One region of the Martinezella sp. CNPSo 3964 genome, then DNA from elsewhere that is predicted to be linked to it. Evidence: predicted binding sites of a transcription regulator. Region 1 holds the regulator's gene; each other region holds the start of a gene.
What was found. Region 1 encodes PhoB, which activates phosphate uptake and scavenging genes when phosphate is short. Its sites were predicted from a motif close to TGTCATNNANCTGTCAT; they were not measured.
Positions count from the first base shown of each region.

Region 2: the regulator PhoB is predicted to act here: its motif matches at 1,678-1,694, upstream of phnF (phosphonate metabolism transcriptional regulator PhnF).
Region 3: the regulator PhoB is predicted to act here: its motif matches at 1,758-1,774, upstream of AC13Q5_RS27160 (inorganic diphosphatase).
Region 4: the regulator PhoB is predicted to act here: its motif matches at 2,637-2,653, upstream of phnC (phosphonate ABC transporter ATP-binding protein).

Region 1 is NZ_JBXSOW010000007.1:137,433-141,453, reverse strand. It holds gene pstB (phosphate ABC transporter ATP-binding protein PstB) at 1-547, shown strand, start outside; gene phoU (phosphate signaling complex protein PhoU) at 599-1,312, shown strand; gene phoB (phosphate regulon transcriptional regulator PhoB) at 1,344-2,027, shown strand; gene AC13Q5_RS21805 (GcrA family cell cycle regulator) at 2,120-2,647, opposite strand; gene AC13Q5_RS21800 (acetylornithine transaminase) at 3,073-4,021, shown strand, end outside.
Region 2 is NZ_JBXSOW010000015.1:50,635-54,655, forward strand. It holds gene AC13Q5_RS31185 (carbon-phosphorus lyase complex subunit) at 1-502, opposite strand, end outside; gene phnH (phosphonate C-P lyase system protein PhnH) at 506-1,132, opposite strand; gene phnG (phosphonate C-P lyase system protein PhnG) at 1,132-1,608, opposite strand; gene phnF (phosphonate metabolism transcriptional regulator PhnF) at 1,710-2,444, shown strand; gene AC13Q5_RS31205 (2,3-bisphosphoglycerate-dependent phosphoglycerate mutase) at 2,660-3,295, opposite strand; gene dapB (4-hydroxy-tetrahydrodipicolinate reductase) at 3,419-4,021, opposite strand, start outside.
Region 3 is NZ_JBXSOW010000010.1:203,015-207,035, forward strand. It holds gene AC13Q5_RS27145 (SDR family NAD(P)-dependent oxidoreductase) at 1-583, opposite strand, end outside; gene AC13Q5_RS27150 (hypothetical protein) at 580-780, opposite strand; gene AC13Q5_RS27155 (GlxA family transcriptional regulator) at 779-1,717, shown strand; gene AC13Q5_RS27160 (inorganic diphosphatase) at 1,822-2,424, shown strand; gene AC13Q5_RS27165 (hypothetical protein) at 2,877-3,473, opposite strand; gene AC13Q5_RS27170 (hypothetical protein) at 3,624-3,839, opposite strand; gene fdhA (formaldehyde dehydrogenase, glutathione-independent) at 3,940-4,021, opposite strand, start outside.
Region 4 is NZ_JBXSOW010000015.1:43,582-47,602, forward strand. It holds gene phnE (phosphonate ABC transporter, permease protein PhnE) at 1-575, opposite strand, end outside; gene phnD (phosphonate ABC transporter substrate-binding protein) at 642-1,553, opposite strand; gene phnC (phosphonate ABC transporter ATP-binding protein) at 1,646-2,500, opposite strand; gene AC13Q5_RS31160 (pyridoxamine 5'-phosphate oxidase family protein) at 2,724-3,278, opposite strand; gene AC13Q5_RS31165 (DapH/DapD/GlmU-related protein) at 3,434-4,021, opposite strand, start outside.

The DNA.
Region 1 (4,021 bases):
GGATGTCTACGATAACAGCATTGATGTCGTTGAATTGCGCGCCCGCGTCGGCATGGTCTTCCAGAAGCCCAACCCGTTTCCGAAGTCGATCTATGAGAATGTCGCCTACGGTCCGCGCATCCATGGCCTGCATCGTTCGAAAGCCGATCTCGAACATATCGTCGAAACCAGCCTGCAGAAGGCCGGTCTTTGGGGCGAGGTGAAGGATCGGCTCCATGACGCCGGTACGAGCCTGTCGGGCGGTCAGCAGCAGCGTCTGTGCATCGCCCGCGCCGTTGCGGTCAGCCCGGAGGTCATCCTGATGGACGAGCCGTGCTCGGCGCTCGATCCGATTGCAACGGCCAAGGTCGAAGACCTTATCCACGAGCTGCGGGAAAATTTCACGATCGTCATCGTGACGCATTCCATGCAGCAGGCAGCCCGCGTTTCGCAACGCACCGCAATGTTCCACCTCGGCCACCTGGTCGAGGAGAATGACACCGATAAGATGTTCACCAATCCCGACGATTTCCGCACGCAGGATTACATCATGGGCCGTTTTGGTTGATGATGTCAGGCGCGCGGCTCATTTCACACAGTTCACCTTGAGGATAGAAAAATGGTCTCCACTCACATTCTCTCTGCCTACGACGAAGACCTGAAGTTCCTGACGCGCCGCATTGCGGAAATGGGCGGCCTGGCCGAGCAGATGGTCAGCGACAGCGTACGCGCGCTCGTCAACAGCGATGCCGGTCTTGCCCAGAAGGTCATTTCCGACGACGTCGTTCTCGACCATGCCGAGCGCGAAGTCGGCGACAAGGCGATCGTCACGATCGCTCGCCGCCAGCCGATGGCAGCCGACCTGCGTGAGATCATGGGTTCGATCCGCATCGCCTCCGACCTGGAGCGTGTTGGCGATCTTGGCAAGAACACCGCCAAGCGCGTCATCGCCGTTCAGGGCACCGGCGTTCCACGCCGCCTCGCTCGCGGCATCGAGCACCTCTCCGAACTGGCGCTGAGCCAGCTCAAGGAAGTTCTGGATGTCTACGCGACCCGCTCGCCCGACAAGGCCGTGTCGATCCGCGAACGCGACGAGGAAATCGACGCAATGTACACCTCGCTGTTCCGCGAGATGTTGACCTACATGATGGAGGATCCGCGCAACATCACCACCTGCACGCATCTTCTTTTCTGCGCCAAGAACATCGAGCGCATCGGCGACCATGCCACGAACATCGCCGAGACGATCTATTACATGGCGACAGGCGCGCAGCCGGAAGGCGAGCGCCCGAAAGACGATACCGCCAACACCGTCGGCGCGGTGACGGAATAATCTGGAAGCGAAGAAAGGAGACCATAGGCGCATGGTTCCGAGAGTTGCTGTTGTAGAAGACGAGGAAGCGCTTAGCGTTCTGCTGCGCTACAATCTTGAGGCCGAAGGCTTCGAGGTCGACACGATCCTCAGAGGCGATGAGGCTGAGCTGCGTCTCCAGGAGCGCATCCCCGATCTCCTGATCCTCGATTGGATGCTCCCCGGTGTATCCGGCATCGAGCTCTGCCGCCGGCTGCGTATGCGGCCGGAGACGGAGCGCCTGCCGATCATCATGCTGACGGCCCGCGGCGAGGAAAGCGAGCGCGTGCGTGGGCTTTCCACCGGCGCGGACGATTACGTCGTCAAGCCGTTCTCGACGCCGGAGCTGATGGCCCGCGTCAAGGCGATGCTGCGGCGTGCCCGCCCGGAGGTTCTCTCCACGGTGCTGCGCTGTGGCGATATCGAGCTGGACCGCGAAACCCATCGCGTCCATCGCAAGAGCCGCGAAGTGCGGTTGGGGCCAACGGAATTCCGCCTGCTGGAATTCTTGATGTCCTCGCCTGGACGCGTCTTCTCGCGTTCGCAGCTGCTCGACGGCGTATGGGGGCACGATATCTATGTCGACGAACGCACCGTCGACGTCCATGTCGGCCGTCTGCGCAAGGCGCTGAATTTCTCCAATATGCAGGATGTCATCCGCACCGTTCGTGGCGCGGGCTATTCCATGGAAGCCTGAGCGGCAAGGCCGCTCGGGCATTACGACATAGCGGCGGAAATATAAAAACGGGCCTCGAGGGGCCCGTTTTTCTTGGGTTTTGCTTATGGTTTTCAGCCGTTGTTGCGTCGGCGATCATGCACCGGCTGGTAGGCCATGCGCTGATGATAGGTGCAATAAGGCGACGAATCCGGGCTGTCGTTGCCGCAGAAGTGGAAATCATCCTTCAGCGGGTCGCCGACCGGCCACTTGCAGGTGCGTTCCGTCAGTTCCGTCAGGCCGAGCCGGCGGGAGATCGGAACGACGACATTTGCAGCCGGGCGATATTGAATTTCGTTGACGGAATCGACCTCGATCTCTTCCTTCAGCATGGTTGCGCCCTGCTGACGGGTGACCACCGTGCGGGTAGCAACGCGCGATCCGTAGCTTGCGGCGCGAGGCGCTGCGGCGCTGCGCTTCGGCGTGCGCGCTGTGGTTGTCGTGCCGCCCGCCTTCGCTCGACCGGGAAGGTTCAGGCGATGCACCTTGCCGATGACGGCATTACGGCTCACGTCACCGAGCTGCGCAGCAATTTGGCTGGCGCTCAACCCTTCGGACCATAGCTTTTTCAGCTTCTCGACGCGTTCGTCTGTCCAATTCATGCCCTGTCTCCGCTGTCGCGTTTCCGATGGCAGAATCCCTCACCATTGCCTCGCATGGGAACAAGGCGCGAAACGCTCTAAAATTGTGGTGACTAGTTCCGCCGCATGCAGTCTAGCAATTGGTTTTTAACCTAGTGTGAGGCTGACTCCGTGACAAGAGTCGCGAGAATCTTGAGGAATCGATTTCGAGGTTTTCCCCAACTTGCTGCCCAGGCGTGGCATTTCTGCAATAGGCGCCGCCGAACCCATCTCTTTCGCCCGCAAGCGCTATCTCGCACCTGCTAAAGCGCCAGTTTTGTTGACATCGCGGTGCAAAACATCAATAGTGCCCAAGCCGCCGCAAGGCGGCATTTTTGATTTTTTCGGACCCGTTTCATCAAATGGAAGCGATCGGTCCTTAAAGTTGTGATCGAGGAGATATGGCCATGGCCGAGACCACGCCGCTTTATGACACCTATATGCGCGCTCCGCTACGGTTCGAGCGAGGCGAGGGCGTCTGGCTGGTCACCGAAAATGGCGAGCGCTACCTCGATTTCGCGGCCGGCGTCGCGGTCAACTCGCTCGGCCATGCCCATCCCCATCTTGTTGCCGAATTGAAGGCCCAGGCTGACAAGGTCTGGCACCTTTCCAACCTCTATGAGGTGCCCGGTCAGGAGAAGCTGTCGAAGCGGCTGACGGAAGCCACCTTCGCCGACAAGGTGTTCTTCACCAATTCGGGTGCAGAAGCGCTGGAATGCGCCATCAAGACGGCACGGCGCTATCAGTTCGCCAAGGGGCATCCTGAAAAGTTCCATATCATCACCTTCGAAGGTGCGTTCCATGGCCGCACGATCGCGACGATCGCTGCCGGTGGTCAGGAAAAGTATATCGAAGGTTTCGGTCCGAAGGCGCCGGGCTTCGACCAGGTGCAGTTCGGCGATCTCGATGCCGTGCGTGCCGCTATCACCGACGCGACGGCCGCGATCCTGATCGAACCGGTGCAGGGCGAGGGCGGCATCCGCCCGGCCACCAATGAATTCCTGCGGGGGCTGCGCCAGATCTGCGACGAGCACGGCCTGCTGTTGATCCTTGATGAAGTGCAGTGCGGCGTCGGCCGAACGGGCAAGCTGTTTGCCCATGAATGGGCTGGCATCAAGCCTGACATCATGGCGGTCGCCAAGGGTATCGGCGGTGGTTTCCCGCTCGGTGCGTGCCTTGCGACGGCGGAAGCTGCTTCCGGCATGAAGGCGGGCACGCACGGCTCGACTTATGGCGGCAATCCGCTTGCCATGGCCGTCGGCAACGCCGTTCTCGACATCGTGCTCGCCGAAGGCTTCCTGCAACATGTGCGCGATATCGCGCTGGTGTTCCGTCAGGGGCTGGCCTCGCTCAAGG
Region 2 (4,021 bases), on a different contig from region 1:
CGCCTTCGATCAGGCCTTCCTGGCCGAGGATTTCCGAGACGCGCATGACGCGGCCCTGCTCGGCCGGCCGCTGCATCGGTTCGTCCACTGGCTCGTCGGTCAGGAGGCTCGGGTCGAGCAGGCGGTGCGTGTAGTCGAAGGTCGGGCCGAGAAGCTGGCCGCCCGGCAGGTCCTTGTAGGTCGCCGAGATGCGGCGTTCGATCTTCATCGCTGAAGTGTCGAGCGGCTGGGAATAGCCGAAGCGCGGCAGTGTCGTGCGATAGGCTCTGAGCAGGAAGATGGCCTCGATCATGTCGCCGCGCGCCTGACGGACGGCAAGCGCCGCCAGCGTGCGGTCATAAAGCGAGGCCTCGGCCATGACACGGTCGACGGCGAGCGCCAGCTGCGCCACGATCTGGTCGATGCCGACAGCCGGAAGCGAGCGGTCGCCGCGGCGACGGTCGGCCAGCAGCCTGTGAGCATTGGCGATGGCGGCTTCGCCACCCTTTACGGCAACATACATATGTCACATCTCCGTCACGATGATCTTGGCGGTGCGCGGCAGGCCGAGGAATTGCCGGCCCGCCGTCAGGATGAGATCGACGCCGCGCGGGAAGAGGGCGCGATTGTCGTTCCAGATACGCAGCAGCGCATCGGGCAACCCGATCGGGGCGATCATGTTGATGTCCTTGATGCCGGGGCCGGAAAGCGCCAGTTCCTTGCCGCCTTCCAGGCTTTCGATTTCCAGAACCACCGTCGTCGACCGATCGGGATATTCCTGGGTGCCGATGCCGAACTGGCTGAAAGAGGAAAGCGCCATGCCGGCTTCGATAAAGGCAAAATGCGCCTCCAGCCGCTCGGATATGATCGGCGCGCCGGTGTGGAAGGCCAGCCATTCCGGCAGGCTCGATCTTGCCAGGCTGGTGGAAAGCCAGACCGGCGTGTCATGATCGCAAAGGGTAAGGCCGATGGCGCCGGCTGCAATGCCGAGCGGCGCCGGCGGCGCGATATCAGCCGTGACAGTCTGCAGGGTGCCCGGACGCGCCATGGCATCCATCGTCATCTTGAAGACGCTCTGCGCATCGAAAACCGGATCGGTGAAGCCGCCGGTCAAGGCCTCGTTGCCAAAGGTCGGGGTGCTGGAAAGGCTCATCAATCTTCTCCGCGAACCATGGTGAAGAAATCGACGCGGGTGGCGGCCGTCTCTTCGGCGCGCTTGCGATCATAGTCTGCGATGCGTTCGGTGACCGGCTGCAGAAGCGCCTTTTCGACGAAGTCTTTCGTGGCCGGCTGTTGCCAGAGTGCATCGAAGATGGCCGAAAGCCGGACCTTTTCCCGATCCGTGCCAAGCGCGTGTGCGTGGCCGATGGTGTTGGATGCCAGTCGAATGGTGGCGCGCGTCACCGTGACTTCGCCGAGGTTGAAGGGGGAGCCGCCGCCGCCGATGCGACCGCGCACCATGACAAGCCCGGTCTCGGGGCCGCGCACCGGCTGTACCGTCGGCTTGCTCGGCAATGCTTCCCAGGCCGCCTCTAGCTCGTCGCGTTCTGCCTGCGCCAGAAGATCGGCGACGCGCTTGCGTTCCCGACGCTCCTGTGCGGCCGCTTCCTGCCTTTGTGCTGAATTCATCGCGCCTTCCTCTAAATGTCTATTGATATAGACAACCATACAAGATAGTTTTATATTTATTAGTGAGTCGTGACAGGCGTGTGACAGGGCGAGTGGGCAAGATGGCAGGACAGAAGATACAGAGGCAAACGGGCGTGGCGCTCTGGCGGCAGATCGCCGACCGGATTCGCACCTCCATCAATCACGGGGATTTCGACGAAACGGGCATGGTGCCGCCGGAAACGACGCTGGCGCTGCAGTTCGGCGTCAACCGGCACACGATCCGAAGCGCTCTTGCGGCACTCGCCCAGGAAGGGATCGTCAGGGCCGTGCAGGGGCGCGGCACGCTGATCGAGCGCAAGGAGCGACTGAGCTTCCCAATTTCGAGGCGCACGCGATTTTCGCAAGGGATCGGCGATCAGGTGCGCGAAACCCGCAGTGTGTTGCTTGCCGCGGGCGAAGAGGCGGCGACCACGGAATTGGCCCGGCAGCTCAAGATCAAAACCGGTGCTCCCCTCGTGCGGCTCGAAACGCTCGGTCAGGCGGATCATCGCCCGGTATCGCGCGCCACCAGCTGGTTCCCGGCCGATCGTTTCGGCGATATCGCCGAGATCTATCGGACGACCGGGTCAATTACGAAGGCATTCAAGGAGCTTGGCGTACCGGATTATGTCCGCGTCGTCACCGAAATCACCGCGACGCATGCCGACGAAGGCGATCTCACCGATCTGCAGCTGTCCCCCGGCGCCATCGTTCTGGTCGCCCAGGCGCTGAACGCCGATCTCGACAATGTCCCGGTACAATATTCGATTTCCCGCTTCGCTGCCGACAGGGTGCGCTTCACCGTCGAGAATTGATGCTAGGGGCTGGCCCCTCATCCGGCCTCCTGAGTTCATCGAAGGGCGCCCACCTTCTCCCCGCGTGCGGGGAGAAGGGAAAAGAGGCACCATCTGTTGCCTCTCAACCTCGTTGGTATCGAGAATTTACCACAGAAAAGGTCGTTCCCTCTCCCCGTAAAACGGGGAGAGGGTTAGGGTGAGGGACTATTTCAGAGATAATTAGTTAGACGCACTCAATGCGCGCCGGACATGTCGCCGAGGACTTCCTTCGAGGCGACGGTAGAATCGGCCTTGAGCTTGTAGACCATCGGCACGCCGGTCGCGAGGTTGAGCTCGAGGATCTGCGCCTTGCTCAGGCGATCAAGAACCATGACGAGCGAGCGCAGCGAATTGCCGTGGGCAGCGACCAGCACGTTCTGACCGGCGAGAACGCGCGGCAGGATTTCCGTCAGGTAGTAGGGCCAGACGCGGGCGCCGGTGTCGCGCAGGCTTTCGCCGCCGGGCGGGGGAACGTCGTAGGAGCGGCGCCAGATGTGAACCTGCTCTTCGCCCCACTTGGCGCGGGCGTCGTCCTTGTTGAGGCCGGAGAGGTCGCCGTAATCGCGCTCGTTCAGCGCCTGATCCTTGATGGTTTCAAGGCCCTGCTGGCCGATTTCGTCGAGAATGATTTTCAGCGTGTGCTGAGCGCGCGTCAGCGCCGAGGTGAAGGCGATATCGTACTTGATGCCGTAATCGGCCAGTGCCTTGCCGCCCGTCTTGGCCTCTTCGATGCCGAGCGCGGTCAGATCGGGGTCCTTCCAGCCGGTAAAGAGATTCTTCAAATTCCAGTCGCTCTGCCCGTGGCGAACGAGAACGAGAGTGCCGCTCATAAAATTTCTCCTTGATAAAGCAATTCCAGGAAAGGCGCGCAGCGGTTTTCCGTCAGGAATTGCGAGGACAATAAAAGGCCGGAGCGGAGCGGCAGTTCCCAGCCGATCCGCTCCGGGATCGCATCAACGTGTGGAAAGCCCGAGAACATCGAGCATGGAATAAAAGCCGGGTTTCTTGTCGCGCGCCCAGAGCGCTGCCTGCAGTGCGCCGCGGGCAAACAGCGAACGGTCGCCGGCATTGTGCGACAGCGTCAGCCGCTCGCTTTCGCTGGCGAAGATCACCGAGTGATCGCCAACCACGCCGCCGCCGCGCAGGGTCGCAAAGCCGATCGTGCCCGCCGGGCGCGGGCCGGTATGGCCATCGCGCACGCGCACGGAGCTGTCGTTGAGATCGATGCCTCTGCCCTTCGCCGCCGCCTGGCCGAGCAGGAGTGCCGTGCCGGAGGGCGCATCGACCTTGTGACGATGATGCATCTCCAGCACTTCGATGTCCCAGTCGTTCGAGGGGAGTGCGCGTGCGGCCTGCTCGACAAGCACGCTCAGGAGATTGATGCCGAGGCCCATATTGCCTGATTTGACGATACGGGCATGGCGTGCGGCCGCCTTGAATTTGGCTTCATCCTCGTCCGAGCATCCGGTGGTGCCGATGATGTGGACGATGCGTGCCTGTGCGGCCAAGTCGGCGAAGGTGACGCTGGTTGCCGGCGTCGTGAAATCGATGACGCC
Region 3 (4,021 bases), on a different contig from region 1:
CGACTGCCCAGAATTCCGTTGCAGTCGCCCCGGGCAGAACCGCCTGTATGCGAATATTCTTGTCCGCCAGCTCATGTTTCAGGGACTGGCTGAAGGCGAGCACGAAGGCTTTCGTGCCACCGTAGACGCCGTTCAACAGCTCCGGCGCGATTGCGACGATCGAGGCGATATTGATGATGGAACCGCCGCCACGCCGAACAAAGCCTGGCACGGCGGCATAGGTGAGCCGCATGAGCGCGGTGACATTCAGGTCGATCATCTGCTGCATCTTGTCGACATCGGCCTCCAGCAAGGGTGCCGCTCCGCCGAAGCCGGCATTGTTGACGAGAAGCGTGATCGCCTCATCCGTCCTCAGCACATGCTCCACACGACGCAGATCACTCTGGGAGCCGAGGTCCGCGGCAATCACTTCAACCTTACGTCCCGTCTCCGTGCGCAGCCGCTCCGCAATCGCCGAAAGTCGCTCTTCATTGCGCGCCACCAGAATGAGGTCGAAGCCCCGATGGGCGAGCCGATGCGCGTAGACGGCGCCAATGCCGGAAGAGGCGCCCGTTACCAATGCCTTGCCCGATGAATTTGTCATTGTTTCCATTCCTTGTCCTGCGGCGTCATTGTCCCGCTTACAATGATAATAGGCGCAAATGCCGATGACCGAAATGTCATATTCACCACGTTTTCAGACATCCAGAACGACGCATAATGGCCGGAACCATAGAAAGTTGATGCCGTTTTCGACCGATAAATGCTATAAACACCTTTTCCAGCCGTGAGTTTTGCCATGCATTCCATCGGATTTCTCGTCTTTCCCGGCTTTCAGGTCATGGGATTCACCGCAGTGACCGCCTTCGAGGTTGCAAATCTGGCGAGCGAGAGGGAGCTCTACCGTGTCACGCTGCTATCGGAGACAGGAGGGCATGTCCGCTCGTCGGCAGGGTTCAGTGTCGAAACGGAGGCATTTGGCGATGCTGCTTTCGATTCTCTTTTCATCGGCGCGGCGACAGAAGTTTCGGCCACATCTCCCGCGATCCTCGATTATATCCGTCGGGCTGCAAAATCCGCCCGGCGTGTCGCGGCTCCGTGTACCGGTGCCTTCGCTTTGGCTGAAGCCGGATTACTGGATGGCCGCCGCGCAACGACACATTGGGTCTTTGCGCGAGAGCTGCGGGATCGTTTCCCCGCCCTCAAGGTCGATGAGGACAAGATCTTCATCATCGACGGGTCCATCTGGACATCGGCAGGCATGACCGCCACCATCGATCTCGCCCTTGCAATGATCGAGAAGGATCACGGCGAGGAGCTGGCGCGAACCGTAGCCCGAAAGCTCGTCGTCTATCATCGTCGTGCCGGCGGGCAATCGCAATTTTCGACGCTTCTCGAGCTGGAGCCGAAATCCGACCGCGTTCAACGCGCGCTCGACTTTGCCGGACGAAACCTGCGCAAGATCGTATCGGTAGAGGAGCTGGCGGAGGCGGCAAGCCTCAGCCCACGCCAGTTCAACCGCGTCTTTCGCAGCGAAACCGGCCAGTCCCCCGCCAAGGCGGTCGAGAACATGCGGGTGGAGGCTGCGCGCCTGATGATCGAAGACGGTCGCCATTCGATGGATGAAATCGCCATCGAAGTCGGCTTTGCCGATCGCGAGCGCATGCGCCGCGCCTTCCTGCGCGTGCTCGGCCAACCGCCGCAGACGATCCGCCGCAATGTTCGCGCATTCGGGTAGATGGTGAGCCTGGACAGTTAGCTGTGCATTCACCGATCTATGTCACAAGCCCGTAACAACCCCTGATTAGGGCGATAGCGTTCAACCTTAACGCGGGGGCGTATATGAAAAAGCTTATCTCCGTCATTGCAATGACGATCCTTTCCACGGGTGTTGTTTCGGCTGCCGACTATGTGTCCTATATCGACTATCCTCAGCCGAAAGACGAAAGCCAGGAATTCTACACCGCCATCGAAATTCCTGCCGGCAGCTTCACCAAATATGAAATCGATGCCAAGACCGGCCACATCGTCGTCGATCGCTTCCAATCCATGCCGGTCGCTTATCCGGCCAACTATGGCTCCATTACTAGCTCGCTCGGTGGTGACGGCGATCCGCTTGACGCCCTCGTCTATACGCGCGAACCGATCGTTCCCGGCGCCATCGTCCGCGTGCGTGCAATCGGCGTGCTGAAGATGATCGACGGCGGCGAGGTCGACAACAAGATCGTTGCCGTACCCACCACCAAGATCGATCCGACCTACGATGGCATCAAGGAAATCTCCGATCTTCCCAAGCTGGAGCAGGACCGGCTGCAGGCATTCTTCCGCGTTTACAAGCAACTGCCTGACGCCCGCAAGGTCGTCGAAGTCGGTGGCTTCGAAAATGCGGAAGCGGCCAAGACCGAAGTTGCCGCCGCGATCAAGGCCTATAGCGAGAAGAAGTGAAATTGACCGAAAGGGGCGGCAGATGCCGCTCCTTTCAGGTTGCTGCCTGGTACGGAATAAACCTTCTCGGAGCCGAGCGTCATTGCGCCCCCTCAATCGGTCAGCTCAAAGAGAAGTCACGCCCAGCGCGTTTGCGTATCGCGGCCTCATTCCGTTGCCTCGAAGCAACTCAATACAACGATATCTGCTGTGCGCTCTGTCGGCCGCGTCAATCAACATCAGTGGGTTCGGTGTGATGTAGCACAGAGTACCGGCCCATTCCCCAACTTCAATAGCCGCATAGTCTCTGTAACGGCCTCGGATCTCTCTTCCTGTTCGGTTCAACTCTTGTGATCGACAGTGTCGAGGACAGATCCGCCTTGATGCTTGTTTGAAGGCGCAGCCATACACCTTCGATGACATGAGCATGTTTCAAGCAAAGAAAAAGCCCGCGTGAAGCGGGCTTCCTAATCTTATTCTGCTGCGCCAGCAGCCTTCGTCTTGCGCGTGCGCTTCGGCTTGGCTGCTTCTGCAGCAGCCGGTGCGGGAGCGGCTACGGAAGCAGCCTTTGTCCGAGTAGCCTTGGGTGCTGCCTTGGTAGCAGCAGGCTTGACAGCGGCCGACTTTGCCACCGCTGCGGGCTTGATAGCTTTCGCCTTCGGCTTCGTCTTCGAGGCCGCTGCCTTGCCTCCGGTCTTTGCCGCATTCAGAAGTGCGACGCGACGCTGGCGGTTCTGCTCGAGAGCCTGCCGGAAGCCGGCATCATGCTCTGCGTGATAGGCGAGATCATCGAGAAACTCAGCCACGTCCTTGATCGCGTCGACGACAACATAGCTCAATCCACGACCGGCGTTGACCGAGTCACGACCGACCGTCACGCCAAAGCCACCGGGAACACGCTGAAACCAAGTGGAGCGCCACTTCTTGAAACCTGCCGTGTCTCGCTCGTACTCCTCCAGATATGCCTTCTGTTCCGCTACTCGAGCACGAAATGTATCAACAACATTGCGTGCGCCAGCCTTCGGCTTATCAGCCTTTTTCGAAGTCCATTTCTCAAGAAAGTTTGCCATTGATCCGATCTCTTCAGGTTAGCGTTCTTTGTCAAGCCGCCGTTGCTTAGGAAGCGATGACGAAGCTCCTCCGCATGGATGCCCGCATATATGTAAAGGATAGATGTATAATGGCAACATAATACGTCATTATTATCGATAAATCGGCCTCTACAACCGCCTTTGGAGACCAGGCGCGCTCAAATTTTGCGAGTTTTCCGACCCGATTAGCCATTTCCAGACATGATCCGGAACTTCGGCAAGGCGTGCTGCGGCGCATACTTGCTCGAAATGTTCTATGGCGGCGCACAAACCTGCAGGTGTATCGACGAAGCAATTGATGCCGTCTCTGGCTTTTGCCGCCATTTTGTTGTCCGGCAAACTCATATGCGTTCACCGCTACAACACCGAGGGCAGAGATACCAACCTCCGCCCTCTGCCTGTATTCACCTCAGGATCACTCCGTGATCCTGTAAGTTCTTCTTTACTACGCCGCCTTCGTCAGCTCGCCGTGCGGATCGAGCACGAACTTCGTTGCAGCACCTTGATCGAAGCTCTCATATCCTTGT
Region 4 (4,021 bases), on a different contig from region 1:
GGACCGATCGACAGGATCGCCGAAAACAGGCCGGCAATAACGATTTCCGGAAAGGCGCGCAGGAATTCCATGATGCGCTTCGTGACCAGCCGGACGGGATGGGACGGCGACATGTTGCGGGCGGCGAAGAAAGCCAAAGGCACCGCAAAGACGAAGCCGATGATGGTCGATACCAGTGCCACGTTGATCGTGATGATCATCAGCTCGAAATATTCGGGGATGTAGAAATTGCCCCAGACATAGACGCGGCCGAGCGGGAAATTGAATTCTTCGCCGCCGGCGCCGTTTGCGCCGTTAGGGCTCGGCAGGTCGAAGAGGGCACGGTAGACGTCGTTCCAGTCCTTGGGGATGAGCCAGCTCAGGAAGTCGAAGAGATGCGGCAGGCGCTCGAAGAAATGGCCGGCATTGCTTTCGTCGGCGAAGCGCACCGAGCTGACGAAAGCGACGAGCAGGATCACAAGGCCGATGCCGGTATAGAGGCGGCGCTTGGCCACCATCTTGCTCCAGGCGTCGCCGATCTCCTTGGCGCTCGGCGGCGCGCTTTGCATGTTCGGGTGCGTATCGGCGATCGTCATGAAATCCAGCCTTTGTGAATAGCAAAAGGGCGGCCGTTGCCGGCCGCCCAATTATCGGGATGCGTATCAGCCGCCGATGGCAGCCTTACGAACGTCGATAACGGCGTTGTAGAAATCCGGGGTAACCTTGACGTAGCCCTTGAAGTCGCCGCCTTCGACAGCGTTGAAGCACTTGGCGTCAGCCGTCGGGAGCTTCATGAAGAAGTCCGTCAGCTTGGTCTGCCATTCGGTGCCGAGAGCGTTGCGAACGACGAGCGGGCCGTTCGGGATCAGCGGCGAACGCCAGACTTCGACGAGCTTGTTCGGGTCGACGGCGCCCTTGTCGACTTCCTTGCGGAAGGTACCGGAGGTGAAGCCGTCCTTGAAATCGCCAACGCCCGAGGAGTCGTCGACAGCAACGTCGACCTTGCCGTCGTAGGCGGCGAGCAGGTTGTTCTCATGGCCGCCGTTGAACTGGGTCGAGGCGAAGAACTTGTCGTTCGGTACGCCAGTCGTCTTCGGAATCTGCGTCAGCGGAACGAGGTAGCCCGAGGTGGAGTCCGGATCGGCATAGCCGAGCTTCTTGCCCTTGGCGTCCATGATCGTCTTGATGCCGGAGGACTTGAGAGCGAGGCCGATCGAGTAGTAGCCGGTCGAACCGTCGGTCTGCTGCGTGGTCAGGATCGGGGTAACGGCCTTCGGGTCCTTGATGGCGACGGCAGCGTAGCCGGAAGCACCGAGTTCTGCGAAGTCGAGCGTGCCGCCGAGCAGACCCTGGATAACGCCGTCATAGTCGGCGGCCGGGAACAGCGAAACCTTCTCGAAGCCGAATTCCTTCTTCAGGTGGTCGGCGAGGCAGGCGTAGTTGCGCAGACGGTCGGCTTCGTTTTCACCGCCGAGAATGCCGACGCGGAATTCCTTGAGGTCTGCAGCGTTGGCAGCAGCGCCGACTGCGAGCGCGACGAGCGCCGTAGCAGCAAAAAGTGCTTTCTTCAACATGGGTTCGTCTCCTGATTAACCGGTGTCCCCGGATGCCTTCGGTCTAGAAGAAATGCGCCCTTGACGCGGGCCTTCGATCCCGGCCGTCTCTCTCAGAGACCGGCCAGTGCCAGCGGTTGCGGGCCAGCAGATTCGGTTGCCGCGGTCTGCGCGGCCGGATCGGCAATATTGATCGACGTGGACGTCATGGTCTCGTCGATGCCGGCGCCGTCCTTGTCGGTGCCGTAGATTTCCTTGACGGCGGCGGCCGTCAGATCCGTCGGCTTGCCGTCGAAAACGACCTTGCCGGCGGCCATGCCGATGATGCGTTCGCAATAGTTGCGGGCCGTATCCAGCGTGTGCAGGTTGGTGATGACTGTGATGCCTTCACGCTCGTTGATATCTCGCAGCGCGTCCATGACGATCTTGGCGTTCAGCGGATCGAGCGAGGCGATCGGCTCGTCGGCCAGCATCATCTTCGGCTGCTGCATCAGGGCACGGCAGATGGCGACGCGCTGCTGCTGGCCGCCGGAAAGCGTGCCGGCCATCTGCAGGGCCGTCTGCTCGATGCCGAGGCGCTCCAGTGCGGCAATCGCCTGAATGCGCTCCTCGCGGGTGAAGACCGACAGCAGGCTCATGACCGTCGAGCGATGATTGAGGCGGCCGAGCATGACATTGGTCAGCACGTCGAGGCGCGGAACCAGATTGAACTGCTGGAAGATCATGGCGCAGTCGCGCTGCCAGCTGCGCAGTGCGCGGCCGGTGAGCTTGGAGACTTCGGTGCCGGAGAAATGGATCGAGCCGGAGCTCGGGTCAGCCAGACGATTGATCATGCGCAGCAAGGTGGACTTGCCGGCGCCGGAACGGCCGATGACGCCGACCATCTGTCCCTGCGGTATGTCCAAAGTCACGGAATCGACAGCGAGCTTGTTTCCAAACCGGCGCGAGACATTCCTGAGTTCGAACATAATGCTTCCCTTTCGCGGCTGCCGGGCTGCAAAAATTTCAGCGTTACCGGTGCTAAGAATGGGCGCATGCCCCTGCCTCGAAGGGAGTTTCGAGGGGGCTGGCGCCAACCACAAGGCAACCGATTAGTCCCGCTTCATGAAGCTCCAATGTCAGTTTTATGTAACTGCTGTTACAATTCTCGCCGATTTTGCAAGATTAGCCGGCTGAGGGTTTTCCTTAAGTTTAGCCGTCAAACATGCCGGTCGGCAGGCCGTCCATGCTGACGCTGTTCTTCTCGTGCCAATATTCCTCAATGCCGTCAGGACCCTTGGCTTTGGCCCACTGATCGAGGCTTGGTCTCTCGCCTTCATAGCTGAAGAGCGGCACGCCGAAGCCGCAGGACGTCTGCACGAGATCGAAGTCCAGCCGCACGATCTGCCGCGCCCCGAGCGGCTCTTCGCCCGCGTAATGGTCATGCAACAACTCGCGATATTCGGGCGCTGAGCGATGGATGATCCGGCCGCGACCGTAGAGCCGCAGGATCATCGGCGGTCCCTCGACCGCACAGAACATGATGGTCAGCCGCCCGTCGGCTTTCATGTGCGCGGAGGTCTCATTGCCGCTGCCGGTGCGATCGAGGTAGATGGCGGCATTCGGGGAAATGATGCGCAGGCACAGCGTCTCGCGTGGCGAAACATTGACACGGGAATCCGCTGTTGCCGATGCCGTGAAGAAGATGTGCTGCCGCGCGATGAAATCGCGCAGCCGGTCGTCGATGCTGGAAAACTGCTTTGCCATGGAAACTCCTCCCGATCCCGTCCTTGCAAGGATCGTCTGAAAGCTGGATCGCTGGTCAACGCCTTGCAAGCCTGGTTTGGGCGGAAAACGGCCCAGCTTTCCATTTCAGCGCAATTCCGGCCGGAAAACCGCCGCACACTTTTCCTGGAATTGCGCTAGGCGTCGTAGCGGTCCAGAAATTCCTCCGCCGAAAGGGCGCGGAAGTCTGCGAGCGCCGTGCGCAGGCGGTCGTGATCCCAATCCCACCATGAGAGCTTGTCCATGCGCGCACCAACCTCGGGCGTGAAGCGTTCGCGGATCAGCTTCGCCGGCACGCCGCCGACGATCGTGTAGGGCGCGACATCCTTGGAGACGACCGCACCCGCACCGATGACGGCGCCGTTGCCGACCGTGACGCCGGGCAGCACGGTCGCGCCGTGACCGATCCAGACGTCATGGCCGATCACGACGCGATTGTCGCGTCGCCAGGTGAAGAAATCGGTCTCCATATCGGCATCCGGCCAATAGTCGGCGGCGCGATAGGTGAAGTGATGCAGCGTCGCGCGCCATGTCGGATGGTTGGTGGCGTTGATGCGCACCGCGGCGGCGATGTTGACGAACTTGCCGATCGTCGCGCACCACACAGCGCCATCCTGCATGATGTAGGAATAGTCGCCGATCTCAACCTCATCGATGCGGCAGCGATCTGAGACTTCGGTGTAGCGGCCGAGCGTCGAATTGTTGACGCTCGCCGAAGGGCTGAT